3 regions of the Streptomyces sp. NPDC107528 genome follow, and region 2 is predicted to be linked to each of the others. Evidence: predicted binding sites of a transcription regulator. Region 2 holds the regulator's gene; each other region holds the start of a gene.

Region 1 (10,605 bases), on a different contig from region 2:
GGTCGGCTTGCCGTCCTTCTCCGCGAAGGAGTAGTTCATCGACGGCATGGCCTTGATGGCCTGCACCATCGCGTAGCCGATCAGGTGCGTGAAGGAGATCTTCCCGCCCCGGGCGCGCTTGAGGTGGTTGTTGATGACGATGCGGTTGTCGAAGAGCAGCTTCACCGGGACCGCGCGCACGGACGTGGCCGTGGGCACCTCCAGGGAGGCGTTCATGTTCTTCGCGACCGCGGCGGACGGGCCGCGCAGCGTCACGAACTCCGGACCGTCGGCGGCAGCGGCGGCGGGCTCGGCCTTCTTCGGCTGAGCGGGCTTCGCGGCCGGGGCGGGCGCGGCGGGCTTCGCGGCAGCCGGAGCCGGGGCCGCGGCGGCGGGCGCTGCGGCAGCGGGCTTCGGGGCCGCGGGGGCCGGCGCGGGGACCGACGGGGCGGCCGGAGCAGCCGGGGCGGCGGGAGCCGCCGGAGCCGTGCTGGTGGTTCCCGCGGCCCCCGCGGCCGCGGTACCCGCCGGAGCCGAGGCGGCAGGCGCTCCCGGCTTGTAGTCGGCGAAGAAGTCCCACCAGGCACGGTCTACCGAATTCGGGTCCTGGAGGTACTGCTGATAGATCTCGTCGACGAGCCACTCGTTCGGCCCGAACGCGGCCGCGGGGTTCTTGCCCGCTTGGTCGGTGTCGGTCGAGATGCTCGAGTTACTGGGGGACTGTGGCGACACGGCGGCAACCGCCCTCTTCCGCTTCACAAGGTGATGGACAGCGGGAATTAAGGCTACGCCCCCATGGCCGGGAAGGTCAGGCTGAGCAAGGTCATCGTCGCGTAAGTCACATCGGAAAGCGTGTTTCGTGCCTGGAAATGGCGGGAAACAAGCGTGGTTCCGCTTCGGAGGGCCACGGATGGGACGACGGAATCTCGACCTGGCGCACCGGAAGCGCAGGTCCGTACCTGATCACACGTGTCCGTCAGGCAGGACGCACGTGGATCTTGATGCTCCGCTTCGAACTTTACGTCAACTTGGTTCGGAAGGCTGCCCGGGAAGTGTGACAAGAATCCGGCAACCCCGCTCGGATTCGGCCACCCCGATCCGGCCGCCGTGCAGATCGACGGCCCAGCGTGCGATCGCCAGCCCCAGACCCGTACCGCCGTCGCTGCCCGGCCCGTGCGGCCGGCGGACGGCGCCGCGGTTGAAACGCTCGAAGACCCTGTGCCAGTCCGACTTCGGAATCCCCGGCCCCTCGTCCAGGACCTCCAGCACCAGCGACTCCGGCTGCGCCCCGCGCCGCGCCTTGACCGTCACGCGGCCGTGCGGCGGGCTGTGCTTGATCGCGTTGTCGATGAGGTTGGCGACGACCTGGTGGATGCGCTCGGGGTCGGCGTGCGCCGTCAGCTCCGGCGGGGAGACGTCGAGGTGCAGATGGACGTCCGTACGCGTGTGGCTGCCGGAGCCGGACGCCATGCCCCCGCGCGCGGAGGACACCATGTTGGCTTCCTTCAGCACACCGGACAGGTACGGCCACACCTCGAAGCGCCGCATGCGCAGCGGTACGACGCCGTTGTCCAGGCGGGACAGGTCCAGGAGTGTCTCCACGAGGCGGCCGAGCCGCTCGGTCTGCTTCAGCGCGGTGCGCATGGTCTCGGGGTCGGCCTCGGCGATGCCGTCGACCACGTTCTCCAGGACGGCCCGCAGGCCCGCGATCGGGGTGCGCAGCTCGTGCGAGACGTTCGCCACCAGCTCCTTGCGCTGCTGGTCCTGGGCCTCCAGCTCGTCGGCCATGAGGTTGATCGTCCCGGCCAGGTCGCCCAGCTCGTCGCGGCGGTTCTCACGCACCCGGCGGGTGTAGTCGCCGTGCGAGATGGACCGGGCCACCGCGTTCATCTCGTCCAGCGGCGCGGTGAGCGAATGGGCCACGAACTGCGTAATGAGCAGTGTGGCGATCATCGAGAAGACCGTGATGAAGCGCAGCTCCGTCTGCGTGCGCACCGCGATCATCGACAGGCCGGTGGTGATCAGCACCGCGATGATGACCAGCGCGCCCAGCTTGGTCTTGATCGAGAACGGACGTACGCCGCCCCAGGGCTCGCCGGGGCTTCTCCGTGCGGCCGGTCCGTCGCTCATGGCGTGGGTGTCTCCAGGGCGTAGCCCACGCCGTGCACCGTACGGATCCGCTCGGCGCCGATCTTCCGGCGCAGCGCCTTGATGTGGCTGTCGACCGTGCGGGTGCCGGACGCGTCCGCCCAGTCCCACACCTCGGCGAGCAGCTGCTCACGGGAGAGCACCGCGCGCGGGGTGTTCGCCAGGCACACCAGGAGGTCGAACTCGGTGGGCGTGAGATGGACGTCCTCACTGCGCACCCGCACCCGCCGCTGAGCGTGGTCGATCTCCAGCTCGCCGAGCCGCAGGATGCCCGACCGCGGGGTCGTGGCGGCCAGCGCGGCCCGCTCGACGCGGCGCAGCAGCACGTGCACGCGTGCCGCCAGCTCCCGCATCGAGAACGGCTTGGTCATGTAGTCGTCCGCGCCGACGCCGAGCCCGACCAGCATGTCGGTCTCGTCGTCGCGCGCGGTGAGCATCATCACCGGTACCGGCCGCTGGGCCTGCACGCGACGGCAGACCTCCAGACCGTCGAAGCCCGGCAGCATGATGTCGAGGATCAGCAGGTCGGGCTGCCACGCCTCGGCCGTGTCGACCGCCGCCGGACCGTCACCGGCCGTCTGCACCAGGAATCCCTCGGCACGCAGGCGGGCCGCGATGGCGTCCACGATGGTCGGATCGTCCTCGACCACGAGGACCCGGCGCTGCGCGCCCGGGGTCGCCGCCGTGCCGTTGTGGGAGGTGTGTGTCTGCTCCATCGCCCGCCCCAAAGTTGCTTTCCGGAATCCGTGGGGTGATCCCGCTGACTGCTATGCCTGCTCATGCTTGCGATTGACGCTTGAATGATCCGCGTCAGGTGAGCAGAGTACGGGGAGTCACCGCGCCACGGCTATCCAGGTCGTACGGCGAGGTGTACGACGTCCGGAACGCCCCGGGCAACGGGGATCTCTTCGGTACGCACCTGTTGGAATCCGGCATTACACAAGGTTTCTTCGAATTCCGGTGATGGCTGTGCGGACCATACGGCGAGCACCCCACCGGGCCTCAACGCCCCTGCGCAGCCTGCCAGTCCGGCCGGTGAGTAGAGGCTGTCGTTGTCCTCGGTGACAGTCCAGCCGGGTCCGTTGTCGATGTCGAGACACAGTGCGTCATACGTGGTGGAAGTCTCATGTACGTGTGCCACGAGATCCGTTTCCAGAATCTCCGTGCGCGGGTCCGTGAGGGCCGGGGCGGAGAAGTCGGACAACGGGCCGTCGAGATGCCAGTCGATAATCGCGCGCTCGCGCTCGACGACGGTGATCCTTCCCGGGCGCGGATCGGCCGCGGCATGTGCGAGCGAGAACCCGACGCCCAGCCCGCCGATCAGCACGTCGGGCCGCGGGCGCCCGTGCAGCGCGCCGAGCGCCGCGTCGACGAGCCGCCGTTCCGAGCGGCCGTCGGAGGTGTCCATCAGGAAGCAGCCGTTCGCGATGATCTGGAGCAGGTCACCGTGCCGCCGCAGCACGACCTCGCCGTGCGGGCCCTCGCGACGGTCCAGGACTTCGGGGATGTCGTACGAAGTGGGCATCGGGCCATCCTGGCAGGCCCGCGTGGAGGGCTGAAAGTTCTTTCCTCGATGGGGGGAACGGGTCTGGGCGCTTGTTGAGAGGTTGCTGAGAATCGGCCTTCTTATGGCGCCGGTCACAGACGTGGGTGGGTCGCGGGCGAAGGGTGGGGGAAACGGAAGGAGCGCCTCACCTTGGAACGGACCGCACCTGGGGGCGTGCCGGGTTCGCCACCCGTGCCCGGTGAGGCGGACCTGCCCGAGGCGGCCGAACTGCTGGACGGGATGCCGCGGCAGCGCGGGCCACTGGGCGCGACGGCGCCGGGCGCCGCTACGGCGCAGCCCTCCGCGCCGGGCGCCGTCACGACGCAGCCCTCCGCACCCCTGCCCCGCCTCGGCGCACCCTGGCGGCTGCTCCCCACGCCCGTCGGCACGCCGTTCACCTGCGCCTACGCCGCCGTACTGGCCGTCACCTCGCTCGTCGCCATGTACGCGGACCCCGACCTCGTCCACGCCCTGCACCAGGGCTCCAGCACCGACGTGGCGCACCTCGTGGGGACGCCCGTGACGGTGCTGCTCGCCAGCGCGCTGTGGGTCGCGGGCGGGTTCGTGGCGCCGTACACGCTCGCCTTCCTGCTGGTGCTCACCGCGCTGGAGCGACGGATCGGCGGCATGCGGACGGCCGTCGTCTTCCTGACCGGGCATGTCCTGGCCACCCTCGCGACCGAGGTCCCGGTGGGGCTCGCCGTGCTGGCCGGCCACCTTCCCGGCAGCTCGCTGCACCGCCTCGACTACGGCATCAGCTTCGGCGTCGCCACGGGCGTCGGCGCGCTGAGCGGGCTGCTGCGGCCGTGGCCGCGGTGGCCGGTGCTGGTGCTGTTCGGCGGGATGCTGCTCCAGGGCCTCGTCGAGCTGACGGACCCGCTGACCGATTGGGGGCACCTGATCGCCCTGGCCATCGGGATCGCGATGTGGCCGGTCGTGCGCGGGTGGTACGTGGGGGACTCCGCCGGCGCCGGGGGGCGCGGCGTGGGCGGCGAGGGTGGTGCGGGCCGCGAGCGGCGCGAGGTGGACACCCCGGGCCCGCCACTCGGCCAGGGCTGACCCGCCCCACAGGTTCCTCGTGCGCGAAGAAGCCACGCTGCCGCGCGATGCGCCGGTCCAGTTCGGCGCCGTGCGCGCCGAGCGCGAGAGCGGCTCACTAACCCGGGGGCGGTGCGGGAAGGATCAGGCCCCGGCCGCCGTTGTTGACGAAAGTCGAGGTCATCGCCTGTGGCGCAGGTGATCGCTCACAGCGAACGGAGGCCGGGGAACATTCGCAGCGCCCCGTGCATTGAGTCGGCATAACTCAACTTGACTGCCGAAGGGGAGATCATGGCTTCGACGTCCACACCGCTCACCCTGCCCGTGCTGCCGCTCGACGACGAGGTGGTGCTGCCCGGAATGGTGGTCCCGCTGGACCTGAACGACGCCGATGTACGCGCCGCGGTCGAGGCCGCACAGGCCGCCGCGAGGTCACAGCCAGGAAAGCCACGGGTGCTGCTGGTGCCACGCATCGACGGGACGTACGCGAGCACCGGTGTGCTCGGCACCGTCGAGCAGGTCGGCCGGCTGGCCGACGGCGACCCGGGCGCCCTGATCCGCGGTCGCGGCCGCGTGAAGATCGGCGCCGGGACGACCGGACCGGGTGCGGCCCTGTGGGTCGAGGGGACCCGCCTCGACGAGAGCGTGCCCGACCCGCTGCCCGGACAGGTCGCCGACCTGGTGAAGGAGTACAAGGCCCTCGCCACCGCCTGGCTGCGCAAGCGCGGCGCCTGGCAGGTCGTCGACCGCGTCCAGGCCATCGACGACGTCTCCGCCCTCGCCGACAACTCCGGTTACTCGCCCTTCCTGAGCACCGAGCAGAAGGTGGCGCTCCTGGAGACCGCCGACCCGGTCGCCCGCCTGAAGCTCGCCACCCAGCAGCTGCGCGACCACCTCGCCGAGCAGGATGTCGCCGAGACCATCGCCAAGGACGTCCAGGAGGGCGTCGACAAGCAGCAGCGCGAGTTCCTGCTGCGCCGTCAGCTGGAGGCCGTGCGCAAGGAACTGCGTGAGATCAACGGCGAGCAGGACGGCGAGGAGTCCGACGACTACCGCGCCCGCGTCGAGGCCGCCGACCTCCCCGAGAACGTCCGCGAGGCCGCCCTCAAGGAGGTCGACAAGCTGGAGCGGTCCTCCGACCAGTCGCCCGAGGGCTCATGGATCCGGACCTGGCTCGACACCGTGCTCGAACTGCCGTGGAACGAGCGGACCGAGGACGCGTACGACATCCTCGGTGCCAAGGAGATCCTCGACGCCGAGCACGCCGGCCTGGAGGACGTGAAGGAGCGGATCACCGAGTACCTCGCGGTGCGCAAGCGCCGGACCGACCGCGGCCTGGGGGTCGTCGGCGGCCGGCGTGGCGGTGCCGTGCTGGCGCTGGTCGGCCCGCCCGGCGTCGGCAAGACCTCGCTCGGCGAATCCGTCGCGCACGCCATGGGCCGCAAGTTCGTCCGCGTCGCCCTCGGCGGCGTACGGGACGAGGCGGAGATCCGCGGCCACCGGCGTACGTACGTCGGCGCGTTGCCCGGCCGGATCGTGCGGGCCATCAAGGAGGCCGGGTCGATGAACCCGGTGGTGCTGCTCGACGAGATCGACAAGGTGGGGTCCGACTTCCGGGGCGACCCGGCGGCCGCCCTGCTGGAGGTCCTGGACCCGGCCCAGAACCACACCTTCCGCGACCACTACCTGGAAGTGGAACTGGACCTGTCGGACGTGGTCTTCCTCGCCACCGCCAACGTCCTGGAGGCCATCCCGGAGGCCCTGCTCGACCGTATGGAGCTGGTCCGCCTCGACGGCTACACCGAGGACGAGAAGATCGTCATCGCCCGTGACCACCTGCTCCCGCGCCAGCTGGAGCGGGCAGGACTGAACAAGGACGAGGTCGCCCTCGACGAGGGCGCCCTGCGCAAGCTCGCCGGCGAGTACACGCGCGAGGCGGGCGTCCGCAACCTGGAGCGGTCCATCGCGAGGCTGCTGCGCAAGGTGGCGGCACAGCACGAACTGGGCGAGCGGGAGCTGCCGTTCACCGTCCTCGACGGCGACCTGCGCGGCCTGATCGGGCGGCCGCACCACGTGCCCGAGTCCGCCCAGGACCCGGCGGAGCGCCGTACGGCCGTGCCGGGCGTGGCGACCGGGCTGGCGGTGACGGGCGCGGGCGGTGACGTCCTGTTCGTCGAGGCGTCGCTGGCCGACGCGGAGACGGGTGCGGCGGGTCTGACTTTGACCGGCCAGCTGGGTGACGTGATGAAGGAGAGCGCACAGATCGCCCTGTCCTTCCTCCGCTCGCGCGGCGCGGAACTGGAGCTCCCGGTCGCCGACCTCAAGGACCGGGGCGTGCACATCCACTTCCCGGCGGGCGCGGTCCCCAAGGACGGCCCGAGTGCCGGCATCACGATGACGACGGCGCTGGCATCGCTCCTGTCCGGCCGCCTGGTCCGCACGGATGTGGCGATGACGGGCGAGGTCTCGCTGACGGGCCGGGTGCTGCCGATCGGCGGCGTGAAGCAGAAGCTGCTGGCGGCACACCGCGCCGGGGTCACCACGGTGATCATCCCCAAGCGCAACGAGGCCGACCTGGACGACGTCCCGGCCGAGGTGCTGGACAAGCTCGACGTCCACGCCGTGACCGATGTCCGCCAGGTCCTGGAACTGGCGCTGTCGCCGGCCACCAACGGCGCGGCGCCGGAGGTTCCGGTCGCGGCGTGACGGGCGCGACCGGATGGGCAAGGCCCGGGTTCTCGTGAGGGAGGCCCGGGCCTTCGCCGTAGGCGGATGCGGATGCCGATGCGGATTCGGAGGTGGGTGTGGGTGTGGGTCAGCCGTTGGCCAGGGCCTGGAGGCGGTCCAGCGCCCCGTTGAACCTGTTGTGGTCGCCGACGGTCGGGCCGGAGGACGTGTACTGCCACATGGTGTAGTAGCTCCAGCCGGCCGGGAGTTCGCCCACGGCGGCGGCGTACCGCGCGATCCACAGGGGATGGGCGGAGGCGAAGCCGCTGTGGTTGCCGGTGCACTGCTTCCACCAGCTGGTGGCCGTGTAGATGACGGGGGCGCGGCCGGTGCGGGCCTTGTACTGGGTCACGAAGTCGCGGATCCAGGTGACCATCGCGGCCGGGGTCTTGCCGTAGCAGGCGTCGCCGTAGGGGTTCCACTCGATGTCGAGGGCACCCGGCAGCGTCTTGCCGTCGCGGGACCAGCCGCCGCCGTGATCGACGAAGTAGTTGGCCTGGGTTGCTCCATTGGTGGTGTCCGGGGTGGCGAAGTGATAGGCGCCGCGGATCATGCCGACGTCGTAGGAGCCGTTGTACTGCTGGGCGAAGTAGGGGTTGGTGTAGTAGGTCCCCTCGGTGGCCTTCACGTAGGCCCACTTGACCCCGCTGTTCCACAGGGTCGGCCAGGCGACGTCGCCCTGGTGGCTGGAGACGTCCACGCCTTCCAACTGGGTGGCCAGGACATCGGCGGGGACGCTCTCCTCGCCGTCGTGGGCCAGGACGCCCATGCCCATGTGGGCGGAGCCGCGGGGCGGGGTGTCGTCGGCGGAGGCGGGAGAGGGGTGGGCGGCGAGGAGTAGGGAGAGGACGGCGGCGAGCAGGGGCCCGGCGAGGTGCGGGCGCCGGCGGCGGAGCGGTTCGGGTCTGTGCACGGGCATTAGCGTGCCTCCGAAGGCTCGGTGACGCTCGGTGGGGAAACGCGCATGCGTGTGGCGTGCGCATGCCGGTCACGGGCTCGGTGCGCGCCCCCGGCATGGACGCCAGGCGCGCAGAAGAGCAGGTGGAAGGGGGTCCGGAGGCTGCCGTTGGTCCATGCCTGCGAAATACTGGCGGAGCTGCGGCACATCAGGGCGGTCGGCGGAAACTTTCAGGACCGAAAATCGAGGCAGGGGCTGACGTGCACGAAGACGGAAACGGCGACGGGCCGCGAGTCGAACCCGGGGGCGCCTCCGCCGAAGGAGTGTCCGGTGGTGGTCACGGCCGGCCCGAGTTCCTCGATCTGGAACGCGAGTTGACGGTCCTGTTCCGGCGGGCCCGGGCCAAGCAGGGTGAGATGGCCCGCGAGGTCCATCCGGACCTGGAATCGGCGGCGTACGGCCTGTTGGTCCGTCTGGATGAGTCCGGGCGGCTGCGGGCCACCGAACTCGCCGCATACATCGGCGTCGGCAAGGCCACCATGTCCCGCCAGCTGCGCGCCCTGGAGGACCTGGGACTGGTCGCCCGCGAACCCGACCCCGCCGACGGGCGGGCGTGGCTGGTGCACCTCACCGAGGAGGGGCGAGGCCGGGTCGCCAAGGTGCGCGAGGCACGGCGGGAGCGCTATGTCGCGCAGCTCTCCCACTGGGACCGGCTCGAGGTCGCGGAGCTGGCCCGGCTGCTGAACCAGTTGAACCGGGGGATGGAGAAGTAGCCCGACCGCGGAGCGCTCACCACTGCACGTACACGACCGTCGCGTCGTCGTGCGTCTTGCTGCGCCCCAGGAACGCCCGCTCCTCCGCGTCGGCCCGCTCCAGCGCCCGTACCCGGTCCACCAGCCCCTGCGCCCCCTCCTTCCGTACGTAGGTGAAGCAGTCCCCCCAGTCGCCTTCTCGGAACTTCTCCACCCACCGGGTCGCCCCGTCCGTCAGCGCGGCCAGCGCCCGTACCTCGCCGCGCGGCAGGACCCCCGTCACCGCCCGCGCCGCCACCGACGGATCCGCGGCGGCCGTGAAGAAGCCGCCCTCCTTGTTGCGGACGTGCGCGTCGATCAGGGCGTCCGTGGCCAGGGAGGCGCGGGGGAGGCGGGTCAGGCGATCGTCCAGGTACGGGGTGATCGCGCCGTCGGCCGACTCCACCAGGAGGGCCGAGTCGGACAGGATCAGGTACTCCAGCGCCTCCGCCGACCAGCGGGCCAGAACCACTGTGGCCTGTGGGGTTCGCGGGTGAGAAAGGTCACAGATTTGCGCGTGGGTCTCGGCGGTACGCGCGATTGCACGGGCCAGGGTGTCGGCGAGCGGCACATCAGGGAGTGAAACGGTCAGTTCGGTCAGGGCCCCGCCGAGCCGTGCGGTGAACCAGGGAACGGAATGCAGACAGCCCGTCTCACCTCTCGGCGGGGTCACGCCGTCCAGGATCACCAGTACGCCGCCCTGTCCCGAGGCGGGAAGGCCGACACTCGCGAAGTCCTCGTTGGGGCGGACCGGATCGCCGGGCTCCGAAGCAAGCTCTGTTCGCATTCGGCCAGTCTGCACGAGCCCTTCACAAGGGTCACGAAGGGGGCGCAGGAGATGCCGAATATGTGCAGCCGCGCAGGTCAGGCGTCTGATTTGGGATGGAATGGAGCGCTCCGGGAAGACGTGGCGGCGAATACTGCCACCGCCTGCCCCAGACGTCCAACCGGCCCGCCCTGCAAGGCGTGTGCACGCGCCAGAGGAACTTGCCCGCCAACTCCCCTCCGGGGTTCACTCCTTCGGGTGGCGGGTCAGGTGATGCGCGGCCGTTGCCCACCGGCACTGGGAGGGTCGGGGACCGGTGAGGACACCCCCAGCTCGAGCAATGCCGAGAGCTTGGGGAAGGGGTGCACGCGAGGTCGGCGGTAGTTGACGGAGCGTCATCCGGACCCATGGGTATCACGAGTCAGGAATGCGAGCACCGGTGCAGAAGATGCGGCCACGTCGCTCAGGCAAGAAGACGGCCTCCACGGGGGGCACGCAGCCCACTCCCGGCACCACCACCGACGCCACACCCGCCGGCAGGGGGCGCCCCACCCACGTACGGAACCGGCTGATCGTCGCCGTCGCCGTCGTGGCCGCCGCCATCGCCGCGGCCGGCGTCCCCTCGGTCGTCGCCGCCTCCGGGCAACTGCACGACTCCCAGGAGCTGGTGACCCTAGCCGCACAGACCGAGGACGCGCTCACCCTCGCCCAC
Region 2 (10,605 bases):
GCGGTAGGCGGTGGCCATTTCTCGGCGGAAGGAGCGGTCGTCGGGTGGGGTGGTCACATCCGCTCCCCCGAGTCACCGTTCACAGAGGTCGCCGACACATCCGCCCCGTCGGCACTCATGACGGTCGCCGGCCAGTGAGTGTCAGCGCTGACGACACTCCCCGCCTCGGACGGCCCGCTCAACGCTCCGAGGGTGACGACGGCGGAGAAGGCGGCGACAAGTACCGAGCGAAGCATTCTCTTGCGCATAGTCGGCTTCGTCCTCACTTGAAAGTCTCCTCTTCCCCCGTCGGATAAGACGATGGCTCATTCAGGCAGGTGCTGGCCACACAAACGATGCATCATGTTCCTGCATGTTCAGGACCCTGGGGGGTGGAGATTTCATGGCAAATCCGACTAAGGCGACGCATCCCCATGCGGTGACCGAACTGTGTGACGAGGGTGGCCGACTCTATGCGAGTGCCCTGCGCGCGGGACGTGTCTCACGTGAGGACGCGGAGTGCGCTCCCTGCCTGGTGGAGTTCGCCCTCCTGCACCCGGATCCTGACGACGCGAATTGGCTGCGCCCGGTTCCCCCGACGGTCGCTCTGGCCGAGCGACTGCACCCCATCGAGCGTGACATCGCGGAACGCCGACGGTTGTCCATCAAACTCGCTGACGCTTTCGAGCCGTTCCTCGCGCTCGCGCAGCAGTCCGGCACGACCGATCACTCGATCACCGTGCTGGAAGGCAGCGCCCGGATCAACGCGGCGCTCAATCTGGCCACGGCCCAGGTCCGGACCGACGTACTGACGGTCCAGCCCAGCGACGACCGCTACTCGGAGCGCAGCCTGCTCCAAGGACTGGAACGGGACAGGCCGCTGATCGAACGTGGTGTGCGCATCAGGACGCTCTACCAGCACACCGCCCGCTACAGCCCCGAGAAGCTTGCGTACGTCGCCCAGCTCGCGAAGGGCAAGGCGGAGTACCGGACGATCGACGAGCTTGTGGAGCGCCTCATCGTCTGCGACGAGACCGTCGCCTTCATCCCCACCCGCGACGACCAGCAGGTCGCTCTGGAACTTCGCCATCCGGGCCTCGTCCGGTACCTGATCAAGGTCTTCGAGTTCATGTGGGTGCGCTCCGTCCCGCTGAGCGCCGGCGCCCCGTACGAGGCGGCCGCGGGCGGCATCACGGACATCCAGCACTCCATCGCGAAACTCCTGGTCGAGGGGCACGTCGACGAGGCCATCGCCCGCCGGCTCGGGATGAACGTCCGTACCTGCCGGGCCCACATAGCCAAACTCGCAGCCACGCTCGGCAGCGGCAGCCGCGCCCAACTCGGCTACCTCATAGCCCAGTCGGGGATCCTGCAGCAGGACCCCTCGACGTCGGCGGGAGGCAGCCACACGTGACCGAGGCCCACACACACGGTGTGGAGGACCTGTGCCCGGCGGGCAGAAAGCTGTACGAACAGGCCCTGCGCGAGGGCCGTATGTCCACCGAGGACGCCGAACCCGCCCGCTGCCTCGTCGACCTCGGCCTGCTGCACCCTGCCCTCGACGACATCGACCGGCTGGAGCCGGTAGCGCCCACTGTCGTCCTGCACCGGCTGCTGCGCGCCTCCGAGGACCGCATCGCCGACGAGCGGCGACGTGAGGAGCGGCTGACGGAGGCGTTCCAGCCCCTGTTGCGGATCGACGGGCAGCGCCCGGAGCCGGACCGGCCCGCGGCGGTCAAAGTGCTCGGTGGCGGCGAGCAGATCAACCGGGCCATCACGGAAGCCATGGCCGAAGCGGACCGGGAACTGCTGACCATCCAGCCCAGCACTCACTCGGGCGAGAGGATGCAGGCGGCTCAGGCCGCCTCACTGGACCGCGACCAGGCCCTGCTCGACCGGGGTGCGCGCATCCGCACTCTCTACCAGCACACGCAGCGCCACGTGCCGTTCATCATCGCCCGCTACGAACAACTCAGGGGCGACGCGGAAGCCCGCACGCTGGACGAGGTCACCGACCGGCTCATCGTCGTCGACCGCGCCATCGCCTTCGTCCCCGCGAACAAGGACCGCACCTGGGCCCTGGAAGTCCGTCACCCCGCGCTGGTCGACTACTTCGCCACCACCTTCGAGCGGCTGTGGCGCCTGGCCACGCCCATGTACCCCGAAGCCGTCCGGCCGCCCACGCTGGGCGGCGTCACGCCCCGCCAACGCGCCATAGCCGCCCTCTTGGTCGAAGGCCACACCGACGCGGTCATTGCCGACCGCCTCGGCCTGAACATCCGCACCGCCCGCGTCCACATCGCCAAGCTCGCGGCCACGCTGGGCAGCGAGAGCCGGGCCCAACTCGGCTATCTCATAGGCCAGTCGGGGATTCTTGACCAGGCACGCCGGGCACCCCAGGCGCTCGGGACACCCCGGGCACCCCGGCCACACTGATCACCGCGGCCCCCGACGACGCCCGCGAGCGGTCCAGGCCCACCTGGGCGATACGGACGCCGAGTTGTGTGCGGCTTGCCGCGCCCAGAGTCTCCGACAGGCGCGCGATGTGCGCCCGGCACGTCCGTACGCTTATCCCCAGCCGCTCCGCGATCACCGCGTCCTGGTGGCCCTCGGCGAGCAGCGCCGCGATGGACTGTTCGCGGTGGGAGATGCCCTCGATGCCGGTGTCGGGCAGGGGCGCGGTCAGCGGGATCGCGAGGCGCCAGAGCCGCTCGAAGACGGTGACCAGGTAGTTCACCAGCGCCGGATGCCGCAGCTCCAGCGCCATGGTGCGATCCGCGTTCGCGGGGACGAAGGCCACCGTGCGGTCGAAGAGGATCAGCCGGTCGATCACCTCGTCCAGCGTGCGGGCCTCGACCGAATCTCCCATCAGTTCGAGGTAGTTGAGCAGGCCCTGACCGTGCCGCGCCACGTGCGTGTACAGGTCGCGCATCCGCACGCCCCGCCCCCGCAGCTCCATCGCCCGGTGCAGCCCCTCCGTCAGCTCGTGCTCGGGACGGATGCCGCCGGGCTGCACGGTCAGCACCTGGCTGGTGCACGCCTGCGTCGCCTCGTCCAGCGCGCCCTGGATGCGCGAGTCACCGTCCAGGACCCGGATCGCCGTGCCCTCGACGCCGGACGCCTGCGGCAGCTGTGGCCCGAGCCCGGCGTACCACTCGAACGCGGCCACCGCCGAGCCCACTCGCCGCTGGCTCGCGCTGACCTCGTCGTAGACCCCGCGCAGCAGCCGTGTCATGACCTCCTGCGGGGAGGTCGGCACCAGCCAGTCCATGTCGTCTGGGTCGGGATGCAGCAGCGCCAGCTCCAGCAGGCAGGGCACCGGCTCCGCGTCCTGGCGCTGCACCCGGCCGCGCCGTACGGCCCGGGAATACACGCGATCCCCTGCGTCGCACAGTCGGTCGGCACCGTGGGGATGCTCCTCGGTCCCGTGCCCGGCCATCGCCCCATCCACCCCCGGTTCTTGCCCTTCGCCGGCTCGCTCACCTCCGGAGCGCGGTGTCGACCTCTGCCGGGACACCCGGGCCGGGCGTGGCCCTGGTCGACAGGCCCACCGTGCTCGGCCCATCGGGCCTACGGTTCGCTCGCGCTTCCGCAGCGCAACTATGCGCGGACCGGCCGTGCTCCGCAACACGGCTCCTGCCGGGACGGCCGCCGTAAACCACCGGTACGCCCCGGTTTTTCCCGGCCTCCGTCCGTCGAGTTGCAACAAGCTGGGGGTGTCATACCGGCCTTTGCGCTGCGCGCTGCAAACCGCGTCGGCAAGGCGCGGGGCGGCCCGGCGGCCCGGGCCATGACCGACAGGAGGGTGCCGTACGCCTCCGAGGGCGGTCGGGGCCGGCGACGTCACACTCGCGAACGCCGAAGACGAGCCGCCGTCCTCGGCAGCCCGAGCAGCGCGATCAACCCGGGCGACCCGGTCAAGTCAGTCGCACGCACTCGCAAAGCAGACCCCTCACCGTCGACTGACCGTCGACGACGGCACCACGCACCGGACAACGAGACAGGGCCCGTCGGAAGACCGACGAGCCCTGCCCGGTGAGCCGTGTCCGCGCCCTACTTGGTGAGCCCGGCCTGTGCGCACGCGGACTTGTACTCGCCCGCGCAGATCTCCGACAGCTCGTAGATCCCGTCGGCGAGGACCGTCTGCTTGATGTTGTTCTTGGTCAGGGCGACCACCGGAACCAGCAGGGCCGGGATGTCCTTGGCGGTCGGGCTGTCGACCTGGTCCTGGGTGAGGGAGTCGAACTGGATGTCCTTGCCCTGGACCTTGGCCACGGCCATCTCCGCGGCGCTCTCGGCCTCCTGCGGGTACGACTTGTACACGCTCATGTACTGCTCGCCGCTCAGGATCCGCTGGACGGCGTCCAGTTCGGCGTCCTGTCCGGTGATCGGCGGCAGGTCGGTCACGCCCTCGGCCTGGAGGGCCTTGATGATGCCGCCGGCCATGCCGTCGTTGGCGGAGTAGACGCCCTTGATGTTGTTCGCGCCGATGGCCTTGATCGCCTCGGTCATGTTGGCCTGGGCGTTCTCCGGCTTCCAGTCCTTGGTGTCGTACCTCTTGGCGATGTCCACCGAGCCGTTGAGCTCGGAGAGGGCACCGGCCTTGAACTGCTTGGCGTTCGGGTCGGTGGGCGACCCGTTCATCATGACGATCTTGTCGGACGAGTCGACGTTCGGGCCCATGGCCTCCATGAGGGAGCGGCCCTGCACCTCGCCGACCAGTTCGTTGTCGAAGGAGACGTACGCGTCGATCGGCCCCTCGGCGAGGCGGTCGTAGGCGATGACCGGGATGCCGGCGTCCTTGGCCTTCTGCACGCCGTCGGCTATCGCGTGGGCGTCCACGGCGTCCAGCAGGATCACGTCGACCTGGTCGTTGATCATCTGCTGGAGCTGGTTCGCCTGCTTCTTCGCGTCGGCGTCCGCGTTGCGGTAGTCGACCTGGCCCTGCTTGTCGGTGAGCTCCGCGACCTTGTTCTTGATGATGGGGTAGTCGAACTTGTCGTAGCGCGTGTTCGCCGTCTCCGGCAGCAGCAGCCCCACGGTGACGTCGTCGCCCTTGGTCGGGCTCGCCTCACTGCTGTCCCCGGTGACGCCCAGTGCCCCGCACGCTGCCAGCGAGAGGGTCATCGTGGACGCGGCGGCCACGGCGGTGGCGGTGCGGCGCAGGGGGCGCAAGGGACGCATAGAGGAGCTCACTTCTGGTGCCTTCGGGACACGGGCGCGCCATTGCGCCCAGATGTCTGAAAAGACAACGCGTCGACCGCCCCCAGCGTCAAGCGGAATCACTTAACGAGTGCGCAACACCACGCTCCGCTGATCATGTAAAGACATGGCGAAACATATCGCAACGGCCGTTACACCCCCTCCACCGAACCTGGATCGCCCTTCACCGCCGCCACCCGGAACGGAATCCGCATCCACCTCGACGGCAGCCGCAAGGCCGACCTCCGGAAGAACGTCCCGACCCCGGCCTGCGAAGATCACCCGTATGAGCGTCATCACCGAAACCCTCGTCGAGGACGGCCAGTTCGGCACGCTGACCGTCCGGCTGGACACCGAGCGCGGCGAGGTCGTCGTCGAGGGCGCGGCCGTGCCGCGGATCGTGCTGAGCCGGTCCGCCGGTACCGAGGCCGAGGAGCACATCCCCGTCGGCACTCGGGCCGCTGACCGGCTCACGCTCACCGTGGACGGCGAGGAGGCTCAGGTGCGCCCGGCGAAGGGGCGGCTGACCCGGCGTTCGTACGCGGTCGACGTCCGGCACGCAGGCCACGTCTGGCGGCTGCTGCCCGACTCCGTGCCGGACAGCCGCCTCCTGCGCGACGGCCGGCGCCTCGGCGAACTCACCTCCCAGGGCAACGGCGAGGTCGCGGCAGAGTGGCACGAGGACGCGGCTCCGGAGGCCCTGGACGTGGGCCTCGGCCACGCCCTGGCAGCCGGATTCGGCACGGGCGCGCAGCCGATGTGGATGCTGGTCGTGGATGCGATCGGGGATCTGATTCCCTGACGAGGCGGTGGCATCGCCGCATCCCGGTACAACCAATTCCCGGTACAACCAATTGGCGTGCCGACCGGTCCTGTCCGGTGACGGTTGATCACTGCCGTCGCCGAACCGGACCGAAGGACCGCATGAACCCAGCCAGACGCACGACCGCGGCCACCGCGACCGCCATCGTGCTCGCCACCGCGGGCGGCCTGCTCACCACTCTCGCCGCCCCCGCGTCCGCCGCAGTGACCTGCACGTCACCGGTCTTCAAACGGCAGTTCTTCGCGAACACCGCCTTCACGGGCACGCCGAAGAGGACCGACTGCGACACGGCCGTGGACCAGAACTGGGGCACCGGCGCCCCCGCTTCCGGACTCCCCAAGGACAACTTCTCCGTCCGCTGGACCGTGACACGGGACTTCGGCTCCGGCGGGCCCTTCACCTTCACCGCCGCAACCCAGGACGGAATCCGCGTCCACCTCGACGGCAGCCGCAAGGTCGACCTGTGGAAGAACGTGTCCACGACCGCGAAGAAGACGGTCAACCTCACCGTCCCGGCCGGCAAGCACACCCTGCGTATCGACTACGTCAACTGGACCGGCAAGGCCAACGTCAAGTTCGGCTACACGCCCCGGACTTCGGCGACCGTCGACAAGGTCGAGCCGCTGACCCCGGCCGGGCCTTCGGTCGCGTACGACAGGACCACCGGCAAGACCAAGGTCACCTGGGCGAAGAACAAGGAGATGGACCTCGCCGGCTACCGCCTCTACCGGCGTCTCAAGGGCACGTCCTTCGGCGGCACGCCGCTCGCGACGACCACCTCCACCTCGTACACCGACACCACCCTCCCGGTGACCGGCGAGACGTACTACTACGAGGTCCGCGCCCACGACAAGGCGGGCAACTCCTCGTCCGGCACGGCGGACCAGGGCGTCACCACGGTCGACCGGACGGCCCCGGCGCGGGTCGAGACCGTGTCGGCGCTCGGGACGACCGCCGGCAACTCCCTCACGTGGAAGGCCTCGCCCTCGAAGGACGTGCACCACTACGAGGTGTGGGGCGCCGAGGGTGGCCAGTCGGACATGGACGGTCCGGCGATCGTCTTCGGCACGTCCTGGACGGACAGCGTGGCGCCCGCGGGGCTGCGCTACAGCTATGAGGTGGTGGCCGTCGACGCCGCCGGGAACCTCGCCCCGGTCTCCGACCCCGGGGTGGTCACCCGTCCCGTGGCGTCGGCAATGGCCGCCCCGACGGGTCTCACGAGCGCGCCCGCCGACGCGTCCACGAAGGTGACCTGGACCGCGTCCGACGACGCCGGGGTCACCGGGTACCGGGTCTTTCGCCGCACCGCCGCCACGGGAGCCTGGAGCCTCCTCGGTGCCACGTCCGGCACGTCCTACGACGACACCTCCGCTCCCCGAGGCAAGGCGTACTACTACGTGGCCGCCGTCGACGCCCAGGACGCCGACTCCCTGCCCTCCACTGAGACCGTCGTCGACCGCCTGACGCCGGCCACGGCGACCGGCCCGGCCGCGCCGAAGCTGAGCCTGGTCACCACAGGCGTGCCCGCGCGCAGTCCGGTCCAGGTGGCGGCAACGCCCGGCGCGGGCGACGAGGCACGGGTCCTCAAGGGCTACTCCTGGGAGATCGCGGGCGCCTGCGGCGCCAGCGGCACCCGGTTCTCCACCACGGGCACCCTCTCCTGGACGGCCCCCTACAACGGGCCCTGCATCGCCGAGGTGTACGCCGTGGACGCCTACGGCCGCCAGAGCGCACAGAGCACTTCACTGGAGTTCTTCGTCGGCCGCTGACGGCATGGGAAAGGGGCCCGGGAAAGTCTCCGGGCCCCTTCGCGTACGGCCGTGCCGCTCAGTCCTTGGCCTTCTTCGGCCGCCACACCACCAGCGCGCTGGTCTGCTGCACCTCCTGGTACGGCACCAGATCGCGGCGGTACGACGCGTGTACCGCCGCCTCGCGCTGCTGCATCGCCGCCGCGGCTCCTTCGACGGCGGCCTGGAGTTCGGCCACCCGGGACTGGAGCGCGGCGACCTGGTTCTCCAGTTCGATGATGCGCTTGATGCCGGCGAGGTTGATGCCCTCGTCCTGCGACAACTGCTGGACGGTGCGCAGCAGCTCGATGTCGCGGGCCGAGTAGCGGCGCCCCCGGCCCGCGGTGCGGTCCGGAGACACCAGGCCCAGGCGGTCGTACTGGCGCAGGGTCTGCGGGTGCAGGCCGGACAGCTGGGCCGCCACCGAAATGACGTAGACCGGGGTTTCCTCGGTCAGTTCATACGGGTTGCGTCGACGACCGTCCATCTGACTCATGCTCCCTTCGCGGCCTGGAACAGCTCCGCCCGCGGGTCCTCATCCGCGGTCGCCTCGCGATACGCCTCGAGTGCGTCACGAGCCTTCCCCGTCAGGTCCTTCGGAACACTCACCTCGACGGTGACCAGAAGGTCGCCGCGGGTGCCGTCCTTGCGGACCGCGCCCTTGCCCCGCGCCCGCATGGTGCGGCCGTTGGGCGTGCCGGGCGGCAGTTTCAGGGTGACCGGCGGTCCGCCCAGGGTGGGGACCCTGACCTCGCCGCCGAGGGCCGCCTCCGTGAAGGTCACGGGGACGGTCACCGTGAGGTTGTCCTCCTTGCGGCCGAACACCGGGTGCGCGTCGACGTGCACGGTGACGTACAGGTCGCCGGACGGGCCGCCGCGCTCACCGGGTGCGCCCTTGCCGCGCAGGCGGATGCGCTGGCCGTCCGACACCCCGGCCGGGATGCGGACCTGCATGGTCCTGGACGACTTCGCCCTGCCGCTGCCCTTGCAGTCCATGCAGGGGTGCTCTGCGATCAGCCCGCGCCCCTTGCAGTCCGGGCACGGGTCGGTGAGGGAGAAGCCGCCGCCCGAGCCCCGCGCCACCTGGCCGGTGCCGACGCAGGTCGGGCACACCCTCGGCGTGCCGTTCTTGTCGCCGGTACCGGCGCAGGCCTTGCACGGTGACTGCGAGGACATCCGCAGCGGGACCGTCGCACCCTCGATCGCCTCGGTGAAGCTGAGGTTGACCTCGGTGTCGATGTCCTGGCCGCGCCGGGGCTGGGTACGGGTCGTCCCCGTGCCGCCGCGGTTGAACAGGCCTCCGAAGACGTCCCCGAGTCCGCCGCCGAAGCCGCCGGCTCCGCCTTGGCCGCCGCCCTGGGCGCCGCCTCCGAAGAGGTCGCCCAGGTCGAAGTTGAAGTTGCCGCCGCCCGCGCCGCCCGGCCCCGGGCGGAAGCCGCCGTTGCCGAACAGGGCGCGAGCCTCGTCGTACTCCTTGCGCTTCTTGGGGTCACCGAGGACGTCGTTCGCCTCGGAGATCTCCTTGAAGCGGTCCTCCGCCTTGGCGTTGCCCTTGTTGGCGTCCGGGTGGTTCTCGCGGGCGAGCTTCCGGTACGCCTTCTTGATCTCGGCCTCGGTGGCGTCCTTGGGGACGCCGAGGACCTTGTAGTAGTCCTTCTCGATGAAGTCCTTGGTGCTCATCCTCGACGTACCCCCTTCCCGTAGTCCCTCGTCAGTTCAACGTCAGCCCTCGTCCGGGCCACCGCTCTCCTTGTCGTCGGCCGCCTCGGCAGACTCCTCCTTGACGGTCTGCGCGCCCGGCTGGGGCTCGGCGACGGCCACCCGCGCGGGGCGGATGGTGCGCTCGCCGATGCGATACCCGGGCTGCAGGATCGCCACGCAGGTCGTCTCGGTGACGTCCGGCGCGTAGGAGTGCATCAGAGCCTCGTGGATCGTCGGGTCGAAGGGCTCGCCCTCCTTGCCGAACGCCTGCAGTCCCATCTTCGCCGCGACGGTCTCCAGCGACTCCGCGACGGACTTGAATCCGCCGACGAGTTCGCCGTGTTCACGCGCGCGGCCGATGTCGTCGATCACGGGCAGGAGCTCGGTCAGGAGGTTCGCGATGGCGATCTCCTTGACCGTGATCCGGTCCCGCTCCACGCGGCGGCGGTAGTTCTGGTACTCGGCCTGGAGCCGCTGGAGGTCCGCCGTGCGCTCGCCGAGCGCCGTACGCACCTGGTCCAGCTGGGCCACCAGGCCCGGGTCTGCTGCTCCGTCCCCGGCCGGGGCCGCCCCCTCCTGAGGGGCGGCCTTCGACTCGGCGTCGTCAGGGGTCGCGCCGGAGGGGACGTCGGGCTTCTCCTCGAAGCCCGGGGTCTCCTCCGTCATTACGCGGCACCGTCCTTGCGCTCGTCGTCCACGATCTCGGCGTCGACGACGTCGTCGTCAGCGGCCTTGCCGCCCTGGGCAGCGCCCTCGGGGCCGTCGGCGGCGCCCTGCGCGGCCTGGGCGTCGGCGTACATGGCCTGGCCGACCTTCTGGGAGACCGCGGCGACCTTCTCGGTCGCGGTGCGGATCTCGGCGGTGTCCTCGCCCTTGAGCGCGGTCTTCAGCTCCTCGACGGCGGCCTCGACCTCGGTCTTGACCTCGCCGGGGACCTTGTCCTCGTTGTCCTTGAGGAACTTCTCCGTCTGGTAGACGAGCTGCTCGCCCTGGTTGCGGGACTCGGCGGCCTCGCGGCGGGCGTGGTCCTCCTCCGCGTACTTCTCGGCCTCTTCGCGCATCCGGTTGACCTCGTCCTTCGGCAGCGAGGAGCCACCGGTGACGGTCATCTTC
Region 3 (10,605 bases), on a different contig from region 2:
CGTCACGCCCGCCCGTATCCCCGACCTCCTTCTCGGCCTCGCCACCGTGCGGCCGGTGTTCATCTGGGGTGCCCCCGGCATCGGAAAGTCCTCCCTCGTCAGGAACTTCGCCGAGTCGCTGGGGCTTGAGTGCGTGAGCCTGCTCGGCACCCAGCTGGCGCCGGAGGACCTGATCGGCGTGCCGCAGATCCGCGACGGGCGGTCGGTGTTCTGCCCGCCGGAGGCCATCGCCCGGGACGAGCCGTACTGCCTGTTCCTGGACGAGCTGAACGCGGCCACCCCGGATGTGCAGAAGGCGTTCTACTCGCTGATCCTCGACCGCCGTATCGGCAACTACGAGCTTCCCAAGGGCTCCATCGTCATAGGCGCCGGAAACCGGGCCACCGACAACGCGCTCGCCCGGCCCATCGCCTCCGCCCTCGTCAACCGTCTCACCCACGTCCACCTGGAGGCGTCCGCCACGGACTGGCTGGTCTGGGCCGCGAACAACGGCATCCACCCCTGGATCCTGGACCACCTCACCGACCGGCCCGACCACCTGTGGTCCAAGCCGCCCAAGACCGAGGAGCCGTTCTCCACGCCCCGCTCCTGGCACATGCTCTCCGACGCCCTGCACTCGTTCGGCCGGGACCTCGACGAGGAGACGCTGAAGGTCCTCGCGCACGGCACGCTGACGCCCGTGCACGCCACCGCGTTCTGCGGATACGTCAAGATCGTGCGCAGCCAATACGGCATCGACGCCATCATCAAGGGCGACGCCCGCTGGCCGCACCGGATGCAGGACCGCGACCTGCTCTACTACCTCGCCGAGTCCTTCCGCGGGCGCCTCATCAAGGAGCTGCCGGTCAGCAAGGACCACATGTCCGCGACCGGCCGCCAGACCGCGTACCGCGCGAAGTCGCTGCTGGTGCAGCTCGCGGAGATCTCCGTCGAGGTCGCCCAGAGCGTCATCGCCTCCGACGCCGACGGCAACCCGGTCCTGCCGTCCTGGTTCCTGGTGGAGGCCGCGCGGGACATGCCCCGGCTGGTCGAGGCGCGCCGATGAGCCGTACCCCCGACAAGGGGAAGGGGAAGAAGAAGCGGGACCTCGCGGCGGAGGCGTTCGCCGAGGGCCTGCGACTGGTGCGCGCCAATCCCGCGCTCGCCACCGTCGAGTTCGCCGTCTGCCGCCAGGAGAAGTGCGAGCAGGCGCCCCACGACGGACTCGTCCGCGTCGACTCCCAGGGCGACCTGCACATTCACCCCGATCGCATCGCCGAACCGGCGACCTGGGCCTGGGCGATCGCGCACGCCGTCCTGCACCTCGGCTTCGGCCACTTCCCTTCCAAGAAGGGCACACCCGTGCAGCCCGACCGCGCCGACCTCGCCGCCCGCTGCGTCGTCGTCAACCGCTTCCTGCTCAGCTTCCCGATCGGCACCGCCCCGGACCACCTGCCGCTGAGCTACCCGGACGGCGACGAGGAGCAGCTCGCCGCGCGCTGGCGGCGCGACGGCGTTCCCGCCGCGTACGAGCGCTGCGGCACGGCGGGATCCGAGGCCGACCAGCTGCTCGTGGAGTGGATGGGCTGGTTCGGATCGCCCCCGGACCACCAGCTGGCCTTCGCGATCGCGCTGACCCGGACCGTCTCCACCGCGATGGACGTGGCGGGCGGCCGCCGCGACTCCATGGACGGCGAGCCCGTCAAGAAGCGGCCCTGGCAGTGGGCGCTGGAGTGGTTCATCACCTCCTACCCGCTGCTCGGCGGCCTCGCGGCCGGCATCAAGCTGGTCGCCGACGCCGAACTCGCCCGCGCGCACGGCATCGCCGTCGCCGCCGTCAACGCCGAGGCCGGCGAGATCTACATCAACCCGCTGCGGACGTTCGAGGACGAGGAGTGGCGGTTCATCCTGGCCCACGAGATGCTGCACGCCGCCCTGCGCCACGGCGACCGCTGCGGCACCCGCGACCCGTACCTGTTCAACGTCGCCTGCGACTACGTCATCAACGGCTGGCTGCGCGAGATGCAGGTCGGCGAGATGCCCCAAGGACTGCTGTACGACGCGCAGTTCAGCGGCCTGTCCGCCGAGGAGGTGTACGACCGCATCGTCGGCGATCTGCGCCGGATGCGCCGCCTGGCCACCCTGCGCGGCAAGGGCGTCGGCGATGTGCTGGGCGCCCCGCTCGGCGCCCCCGGCGACTACTGCGACCTCGACGAGTTCTACCGCCGCGGCCTTTCCCACGGCCTCGACCTGCACCAGCAGCAGGAACGCGGCTTCCTGCCCGGCGGTCTGGTCCAGGAAATCCGGGCGCTCAGCCATCCACCGCTGCCCTGGGACGCCCGGCTGGCCCGCTGGTTCGACGAGTTCGTGCCCCGTCCGGAGCCGGTGCGGACGTACGCCCGTCCCTCGCGCCGCCAGTTGTCGACGCCCGACATCCCACGCGCGGGGCGCTACTTCCCGCCCGAGGAGATCGCCCGCTGCACCTTCGGCGTCGTCCTGGACACGTCCGGCTCGATGGGCAGCGTGCTCCTCGGCAAGGCGCTGGGCGCCATCGCCTCCTACGCCGCCGCCCGGGACGTACCGGCCGCGCGGGTGGTGTTCTGCGACGCGGGACCGTACGACGCCGGCTATGTGCCGGTGACGGAGATCGCGGGGCGGGTGCGGGTGCACGGCCGTGGCGGTACGGTCCTGCAGCCCGGGATCGACCTCCTCCAGCGCGCGGACGACTTCCCGCCCGGCGCGCCCGTCCTGGTCATCACGGACGGCTGGTGCGATGTGCTGCGGGTGCGGCGCGAGCACGCGTACCTGCTCCCGCAGGGCCGTCGCCTGCCGTTCACCCCGCGTGGGCCGGTCTTCCGGGTGAGTTGAGCCGGAGTGTGATCGGATGGGGGCACGGACCCAGGAAACGGGCCCCCACGCGAAAGGAAGAACCGTGGCTACCACGCGCTCCGCACACACCGTCTGGGAAGGCAACCTGCTCGAGGGCAACGGTGTCGTCAACTTCGACTCTTCCGGCGCCATCGCCGCGCAGCCGGTCACGTGGGCCTCGCGCTCCCAGGACGCGAACGGCAAGACCAGCCCCGAGGAGCTGATCGCCGCCGCGCACTCCAGCTGCTTCTCCATGGCGCTGTCCCACGCCCTGGCGGGTGCCGGCACCCCGCCCACCAAGCTCGTCACCTCGGCCGACGTGAACTTCCAGCCGGGTGAGGGGATCACCGGGATTCACCTCACCGTGGAGGGCACCGTGCCCGGCCTCGATGACGAGGGCTTCGCTGCGGCGGCGGAGGATGCGAAGAAGAACTGTCCGGTCAGTCAGGCGCTGACCGGCACCACGATCACGCTGTCGGCGAAGTTGGCGTAGCGGGTCGCCTACGGGGGTGCCGGGAAGGGCTGTGTGGCGGGTGCGGCGCCGTCGTGGCTTGTCGCGCCCACGCGGCGGAGCCGCATATCGATACAGCCCCGCGCCCTCGGGGGGCGGCCCTTCGGGCCGGCCCCCCGAACCCTGAGCGAGCGCTCAGCCACTGTTTGGTGGCCGTCCCCGCGGTCACCCGTCCCATTGACAAGAACCCGCTCAAGTTTTGTGCTGGAGTTCAAGGGGTGCCCTGGCGGAAGGGGACAGCGATGGCACGCGCGGTCGGGATCGATCTCGGGACCACGAATTCGGTGGTCGCCGTCCTGGAGGGCGGCGAACCCACGGTCGTCGCCAACGCGGAGGGGGCCAGGACCACACCGTCGGTCGTGGCCTTCGCCAAGAACGGCGAGGTACTCGTCGGTGAGGTGGCCAAACGGCAGGCGGTGACGAACGTCGAGCGCACCGCCCGCTCCATGAAGCGGCACATGGGCGACGCGAACTGGCGCTTCCCGGATCAGGGCGACATCGACGGCTCCCGCTACCGGGCCCAGGAGCTGTCGGCCCGGGTGCTGCAGAAACTGAAGCGGGACGCCGAGTCGTACCTCGGCGAGGACGTCACCGACGCGGTGATCACCGTCCCGGCGTACTTCGACGACGCCCAGCGGCAGGCCACGAAGGAGGCCGGGGAGATCGCCGGCCTGAAGGTGCTCAGGATCATCAACGAGCCCACGGCCGCCGCCCTCGCCTACGGACTCGACCGGGGCGAGGAACAGACCGTGCTGGTCTTCGACCTCGGCGGCGGCACCTTCGACGTCTCGCTGCTGGAGATCGGCGACGGCGTCATCGAGGTGAAGGCCACCAACGGCGACACCCACCTGGGCGGCGACGACTGGGACCAGCGGGTCGTCGAGTACCTGGTGAAGAAGTTCAAGGGGCAGTACGGCATCGACCTCGGCAACGACAAGATGGCTCTGCAGCGGCTGCGCGAAGGCGCCGAGAAAGCCAAGATCGAGCTGTCCAGCTCCACCGAGACGACGATCAACCTGCCCTACATCACGGCCTCCGCCGAAGGGCCCCTCCACCTCGACGAGAAGCTGACCCGCGCCCAGTTCCAGGAGCTCACCGCGGATCTCCTCGACCGCTGCAAGACCCCCTTCCACCAGGCGGTCAAGGACGCCGGCATCAAGCTCTCGGCGGTCGACCACGTCATCCTCGTCGGCGGCTCCACGCGGATGCCCGCCGTGACCGAGCTCGTGAAGGAACTCACCGGCAAGGACCCGCACAAGGGCGTCAACCCCGACGAGGTCGTCGCCGTCGGCGCGGCCCTCCAGGCGGGTGTCATCCGCGGCGACGTCAAGGACGTCCTGCTGCTCGACGTCACCCCGCTGTCCCTCGGCATCGAGACCAAGGGCGGCATCATGACGAAGCTCATCGAACGCAACACGACCATCCCCACCCGGCGTTCGGAGATCTTCACCACGGCCACCGACAACCAGCCCTCGGTCGGCATCCAGGTCTACCAGGGCGAACGCGAGATCGCGGCGTACAACAAGAAGCTCGGCGTCTTCGACCTCACCGGCCTGCCGCCGGCCCCGCGCGGCGTCCCGCAGATCGAGGTCGCCTTCGACATCGACGCCAACGGGATCATGCATGTCTCCGCGAAGGACCTGGCGACCGGCCGTGAGCAGAAGATGACGGTGACGGGCGGCTCGGCCCTCCCGAAGGACGACATCGACCGCATGATGCGGGAGGCCGAGCAGTACGCCGAGGAGGACCGCAAGCGCCGCGACGACGCCGAGACCCGCAACCAGGCCGAACAGCTCGTCTACCAGACCGAGAAGTTCATCCGTGACAACGAGGACAAGGTCCCGGCGGACACCAAGGCCGAGGTCGAGTCGGCGATCACGGACCTGAAGCAGCAGCTGGAGCAGAACGCCGAGACGAACGCCCTGCGCACCGGCATCGAGAAACTCGCCTCGGTCAGCCAGCAGATGGGCCAGGCGATGTACGCCCAGTCCCAGCAGACGCCGAGTGAGAGCTCCGCCGGCACGGGCACCGAAGAGGCCTCACCGCAGGACGACGACGGTGTGGTGGACGCGGAGATCGTGGACGACGAGAAGGACCAGAAGGGCGGCGCCGCGTAGAGGCCGCTCAGGACCCGGTCTTCTCCCAGCCCCGCCGCTCCGGCCGGGGCCCCAGCTGCTCGGGGTCCCGGCTGCGGTACACCAGGTACGGCCGGAACAGGTACTGCACCGGCGCGCTGAACATGTGGACCAGCCGGGTGTACGGCACCAGCGCGATGAGCACCATGCCGATCACCGCATGCACCTCGTACAGCACCGGCACGCCCGCCATCCGGTCCAGGTCCGGCTGGAGGGTGAACAGGCTGCGGGCCCACGGGGCGATGGACTGGCGGTAGTTGTAGCCGTCGCCGGAGGAGTGGGACAGCTTGGCGACCATGCCCATCACGATCGCCGCCGCCAGCACCACGTACATGAGCTTGTCGTTGGCCGTCGTCGCCCGGAGCACGGGTGCCTTCGTGCGGCGGCGGTAGATCAGCAGGGCGATCCCGGCGACCGTCAGCACCCCGGCCGCCGTGCCGCCGTAGAGGGAGAACAGGTGGTACGTCCGCTCGCTGACGCCGAGCGCGTCCGTCCAGGACTCCGGGACGAACAGGCCCACCAGATGGCCGACCAGCACGAACAGGATGCCGTAGTGGAAGGCGGGCGAGGCGATGTTCAGGAGCCTCGACTCGTAGACCTGGGACGAGCGCGTGGTCCAGCCGAAGCGGTCGTAGCGGTGGCGCCAGATCAGGCCGGCGACGAGCAGGGCGAAGACGACGTAGGGCAGGACGCCCCACAGGAGTGTGGTCATGGGCGTGCCCCCGGTTGCGCGGTCGGCAGGGTGGCGCACACGGCGTCCAGGACGGACGCGTACGGTGTGCCGAAGTCGGTGAGGCGGGCGCGGAGCTCCTCCAGGCAGTCCCGGTGTTCCAGCAGGAGGTCGGTGTCGCCGGTGCGGGCCGCGAACTCCAGTACCGCGGGCAGGAAGTCGGGCAGTTCCTCGCCGGTGAACTCCAGGCCGTGGGCGCGGTAGAGGTCCTTGAAACGCAGCAGTGACATGCCGCGCCGTCGGGTGTCCCCGTCGCGCCACCAGCTGAGGTACAGGCTGTGGCGGTTCTTGAAGTCGAAGACCTCGACGTAGTGGGCGGCCAGTTCCTCCGGGGACGTGAGGGCCGCGTGGTCGGTGAACTCCCGTAGCTGCGGGGCCGCCTCGCGCAGGAGCGGCAGACGGGCTCGGAAGTCGTCGTCGGGGTAGGTCAGGCAGAGTGCGGCCGCCTGGTACAGCACCTCGAAGGACGGCATCAGGCCTCCTCGGTCTTGGCTGTGTCGGCTGTTTGGGCCATGGGGGCTGTGGGAGGCAGGCCGGCCGGGTCGTCCGCCGTCTGCCGTCTGCGCAGGGCGTGGAAGTTCTCCACCGACACCAGCGGCAGCAGCTTGCGGCCCGAGTCCTGCCCGAAGGGGCCGTCCCCGCCCATCCCGGGCCCGCCGTCGTAGTCGAGGCTGCACCCCTGCGGCAGCGCGGACTCCTCCAGGTGCCGGGCGTCCGCGACTGCGGCCGTCGGAATCACGTACCGGTCCTCGTACTTGGCGATCGCCAGCAGCCGGTACATCTCCTCGATCTCGTGCGCCCCCATCCCGACGGCGGCCGACACCGCGGGATCCGGATCCTCGCCGAGGTTGATCGCCCGCATGTGGGAGCGCATCGCGGCGAGCTTCTCCAGCGAGGCGCGGACCGGGCCGATGGCGCCGGCCGTGAACATCTCCGCCAGGTACTCCAGCGGAATGCGCAGGCTGTCGATCGCACCGAACAGGTTCCCCGCGTCCTCACCGTCGTGCCCGGTCTCCGTCAGCACGTCCACCACCGGGGAGAGCGGCGGGATGTACCAGACCATCGGCATCGTCCGGTACTCCGGATGCAGCGGCAGCGCCACCTTGTACTTGCTGATCAGCGCGTGCACGGGGGAGCGGCGCGCCGCCTCCACCCAGTCGTACGGGATTCCCGCCGCGTCGCACGCGTGCCGCACCCCGGCGTCCTCAGGGTCGAGGAAGACACCCAACTGCGCCTCGTACAGATCCCGTTCGCTGCGAACCGACGCCGCGGCGGTCACCTTGTCGGCGTCGTACAGCACCACCCCGAGATAGCGCAGCCGGCCCACGCACGTCTCCGAGCAGACCGTCGGCAGACCGACCTCGATCCGCGGATAGCACATCGTGCACTTCTCGGCCTTGCCGGTGGCGTGGTTGAAGTACACCTTCTTGTACGGGCATCCCGTCACGCACATCCGCCAGCCCCGGCACCGGTCCTGGTCCACGAGGACGATGCCGTCCTCCGCCCGCTTGTACATCGCCCCCGACGGACACGACGCCACACAGGACGGGTTGAGGCAGTGCTCGCAGATCCGCGGCAGATAGAACATGAAGGTCTGCTCGAACTCGAACCGCACCTTGTCCGAGGCCTGCGTGCGCGCCCGCTCCACCATCGGGTCGAAGTCGCCGTGGGCGGGGGCGCCGGCGAGGTTGTCGTCCCAGTTCGCCGACCACTCGATCTTCATCGGTTTGCCGTCGAGCTGCGAGATCGGCCGGGCGACCGGGTAGTCGTCGCCGAGCGGGGCGTCGGTGAGGTTCTTGTAGTCGTACGTCCAGGGCTCGTAGTAGTCCTTGATCTCCGGGAGTTCGGGGTTGGAGAAGATCCCGGCGAGCTTGCGGAAACGGCCGCCCGCCTTCAGCTTCAGCGCGCCGCGCCGGTTCAGCTCCCAGCCGCCGCGCCACCGCTCCTGGTCCTCGTAGCGGCGGGGATAGCCCTGGCCGGGGCGGGTCTCGACGTTGTTGAACCAGACGTACTCCATGCCCCGCCGGTTGGTCCACGCCTGCTTGCAGGTGACCGAGCAGGTGTGGCAGCCGATGCACTTGTCGAGGTTCATCACCATCGCGATCTGGGCCATCGGACGCATCAGTACTCGACCTCCTGGCTGCGGCGGCGGATCACCGTCATCTCGTCGCGCTGATTGCCCGTCGGACCCAGGTAGTTGAACGCCCAGGACAACTGGGCGTACCCGCCGACGAGATGGGACGGCTTGAGGATCAGCCGGGTGAGCGAGTTGTGGGTGCCGCCGCGCCTGCCGGTGGCCTCCGTCCTCGGGACGGCGATGGTGCGTTCCTGCGCGTGGTGCATGTAGACGGTGCCGGGCGGCATCCGGTGCGAGACGACGGCGCGGGCGACGACGACGCCGTTGCGGTTGGCCGCCTCCACCCAGTCGTTGTCGACGACACCGATCGCGTCCGCGTCCTGCGGGGACATCCAGATGTTCTGGCCGCCACGGGAGAGCGCCAGCATGAACAGGTTGTCCTGGTACTCGGAGTGGATCGACCACTTGTTGTGCGGGGTGAGGTAGCGGACCGTCACCTCCTTCTGCCCGTCCGGTCCCAGGCGCGGTTCGCCGAACAGCTTGTTCATGTCCAGCGGCGGCCGGTAGACGGGCAGCGCCTCGCCCAGCTCGTGGATCCAGTCGTGGTCGAGGAAGAAGTGCTGGCGGCCGGTGAGGGTGTGCCAGGGCTTGAGGTGCTCGGTGTTGAGGGTGAAGGCGGTGTAGCGCCGCCCGCCCGACTCGCTGCCCGACCACTCCGGCGACGTGATCACCGGCACGGGCGCGGCCTGGGTGTCCGCGTACGTGACCCGCTTGCCCTCGTGCTCGGCCGCAAGGTGCGCCATCTCCTGCCCGGTGCGGGCCTCAAGGGTGCGGAAGCCCTGGGTGGCGAGGCGGCCGTTGGTGGTGCCGGACAGGGCGAGGATGGTGTTCGCCGCCTTCACGGCCGTGTCGAGCAAGGGCCGGCCGTCGGAGGACACGCCGTTCAGGTGCCGGAGGTCCTCGACCTCCTCGTCCGGCCTCAGCGTGATGCCCTTGGCGGGCAGGCCGAGCTCTTCCGCCAGCGGCCCGAGCGCGGCGAACTTGGCGCCGATCGCCGTGTAGTCACGCTCCACGACGGTGAGGTTCGGCATGGTCTTCCCCGGCACCGGATCGCACTCCCCGCGCCGCCAGTCCAGGACGACCCCGCCCGGCTGGGCCGTCTCGCCCGGGGTGTCGTGCTGGAGCGGGGTCGCCACCAGGTCCTTGCGCACCCCCAGATGACCGACGGCCAGCTCACTCAGCCGCTCCGCCAGCGCCTTGAACGCGTCGAAGTCGGTGCGGGCCTGCCACGGCGGGTCCACGGCCGGGGTGAAGGAGTGCACGAAGGGGTGCATGTCCGTGCTGGACAGGTCGTGCTTCTCGTACCAGGTCGCGGCGGGCAGGACCACGTCCGACAGCAGCGTGGACGACGTCTGCCGGAAGTCCAGCGACAGCAGCAGGTCGAGCTTGCCCTCGGGCGCCTCGCCGTGCCAGGTCACGTCCCGCGGCCGTACGTCCTCGGGTGCCTCCTCCGCCCGCAGGGACGAGTGCGTGCCCAGCAGGTGCCGTGTGAAGTACTCGGCGCCCTTCGCCGACGAGCCGAGCAGGTTGGACCGCCACAGCGTCAGCACCCGCGGCCAGTTCTCCGGCGCGTCCGGGTCCTCGCAGGCGAACTTCAGGGTTCCCGCGCGCAGTTCGGCGACCACCCGCGACACCGGATCACCGAACACCTCGCCCAGCTCCAGCGGATTGCGGTCGAACGTCGGATACGACGGCATCCACCCCGTCCGCGCCGACAGCGCGAGACAGTCCGCGCCCGTCATCCCCCGGAACCGGCCCGTGCCGAGCGGCGACGCGAGCACGTCGGCCGTGAACCGGTCGTAGCGCCACTGGTCTGTGTTGAGGTACCAGTACGCCGTGCCGATCATCTGGCGCGGCGGCCGCGACCAGTCCGACGCCGAGGCGAGCGTCGCCCAGCCGGTCACCGGACGGCACTTCTCCTGGCCCACGTAGTGTGCCCAGCCGCCGCCGTTGCGGCCCTGGCAGCCGGTGAGCTGGAGCAGGGCGAGGAAGGCACGGTAGATCGTCTCGGAGTGGAACCAGTGGTTGGTGCCGGCGCCCATCAGGATCATGCAACGGCCTTTCGACCGCTCGGCGGTGCGCGCGAACTCCCGTGCGATACGTATGCACTTGGCGGCCGGGACGGAGGTGTGCGCCTCCTGCCAGGCCGGGGTGCCGGGCGCGTCACGGTCGTCGTACGACGTGGGCCAACGGCCGGGCAGCCCCTCCCGTGCCACCCCGTACTGCGCGAGCAGCAGATCGAAGA

What was found. Region 2 encodes HspR, which represses chaperone genes until heat shock. Its sites were predicted from a motif close to TTGAGNNNNNNNNNCTCAA; they were not measured.
Region 1: lon (endopeptidase La) is a predicted target of HspR. The motif match lies at 4,962-4,980, and genes of this name have one in related genera.
Region 3: dnaK (molecular chaperone DnaK) is a predicted target of HspR. The motif match lies at 3,536-3,554, and genes of this name have one in related genera.

The regions. Positions count from the first base shown of each region.
Region 1 covers NZ_JBVKAV010000006.1:407,766-418,370, forward strand. The annotation lists gene ACZ7L5_RS21680 (multifunctional oxoglutarate decarboxylase/oxoglutarate dehydrogenase thiamine pyrophosphate-binding subunit/dihydrolipoyllysine-residue succinyltransferase subunit) at 1-711, opposite strand, end outside; gene ACZ7L5_RS21685 (sensor histidine kinase) at 1,003-2,109, opposite strand; gene ACZ7L5_RS21690 (response regulator transcription factor) at 2,106-2,843, opposite strand; gene ACZ7L5_RS21695 (spermidine synthase family protein) at 2,975-3,652, opposite strand; gene ACZ7L5_RS21700 (rhomboid-like protein) at 3,824-4,732, shown strand; gene lon (endopeptidase La) at 5,003-7,417, shown strand; gene ACZ7L5_RS21710 (lysozyme) at 7,527-8,357, opposite strand; gene ACZ7L5_RS21715 (MarR family winged helix-turn-helix transcriptional regulator) at 8,597-9,109, shown strand; gene ACZ7L5_RS21720 (hypothetical protein) at 9,126-9,914, opposite strand; gene ACZ7L5_RS21725 (sensor histidine kinase) at 10,321-10,605, shown strand, end outside.
Region 2 covers NZ_JBVKAV010000004.1:165,169-175,773, forward strand. The annotation lists gene ACZ7L5_RS14360 (Rieske (2Fe-2S) protein) at 1-57, opposite strand, end outside; gene ACZ7L5_RS14365 (helix-turn-helix transcriptional regulator) at 383-1,393, shown strand; gene ACZ7L5_RS14370 (helix-turn-helix transcriptional regulator) at 1,390-2,415, shown strand; gene ACZ7L5_RS14375 (helix-turn-helix transcriptional regulator) at 2,333-3,418, opposite strand; gene ACZ7L5_RS14380 (sugar ABC transporter substrate-binding protein) at 4,033-5,163, opposite strand; gene ACZ7L5_RS14385 (hypothetical protein) at 5,468-5,983, shown strand; gene ACZ7L5_RS14390 (fibronectin type III domain-containing protein) at 6,106-7,773, shown strand; gene ACZ7L5_RS14395 (heat shock protein transcriptional repressor HspR) at 7,832-8,278, opposite strand; gene dnaJ (molecular chaperone DnaJ) at 8,284-9,471, opposite strand; gene grpE (nucleotide exchange factor GrpE) at 9,514-10,158, opposite strand; gene dnaK (molecular chaperone DnaK) at 10,158-10,605, opposite strand, start outside.
Region 3 covers NZ_JBVKAV010000003.1:817,249-827,853, reverse strand. The annotation lists gene ACZ7L5_RS13490 (ATP-binding protein) at 1-1,045, shown strand, start outside; gene ACZ7L5_RS13485 (vWA domain-containing protein) at 1,042-2,847, shown strand; gene ACZ7L5_RS13480 (OsmC family protein) at 2,912-3,340, shown strand; gene dnaK (molecular chaperone DnaK) at 3,601-5,475, shown strand; gene narI (respiratory nitrate reductase subunit gamma) at 5,483-6,205, opposite strand; gene narJ (nitrate reductase molybdenum cofactor assembly chaperone) at 6,202-6,696, opposite strand; gene narH (nitrate reductase subunit beta) at 6,696-8,345, opposite strand; gene ACZ7L5_RS13455 (nitrate reductase subunit alpha) at 8,345-10,605, opposite strand, start outside.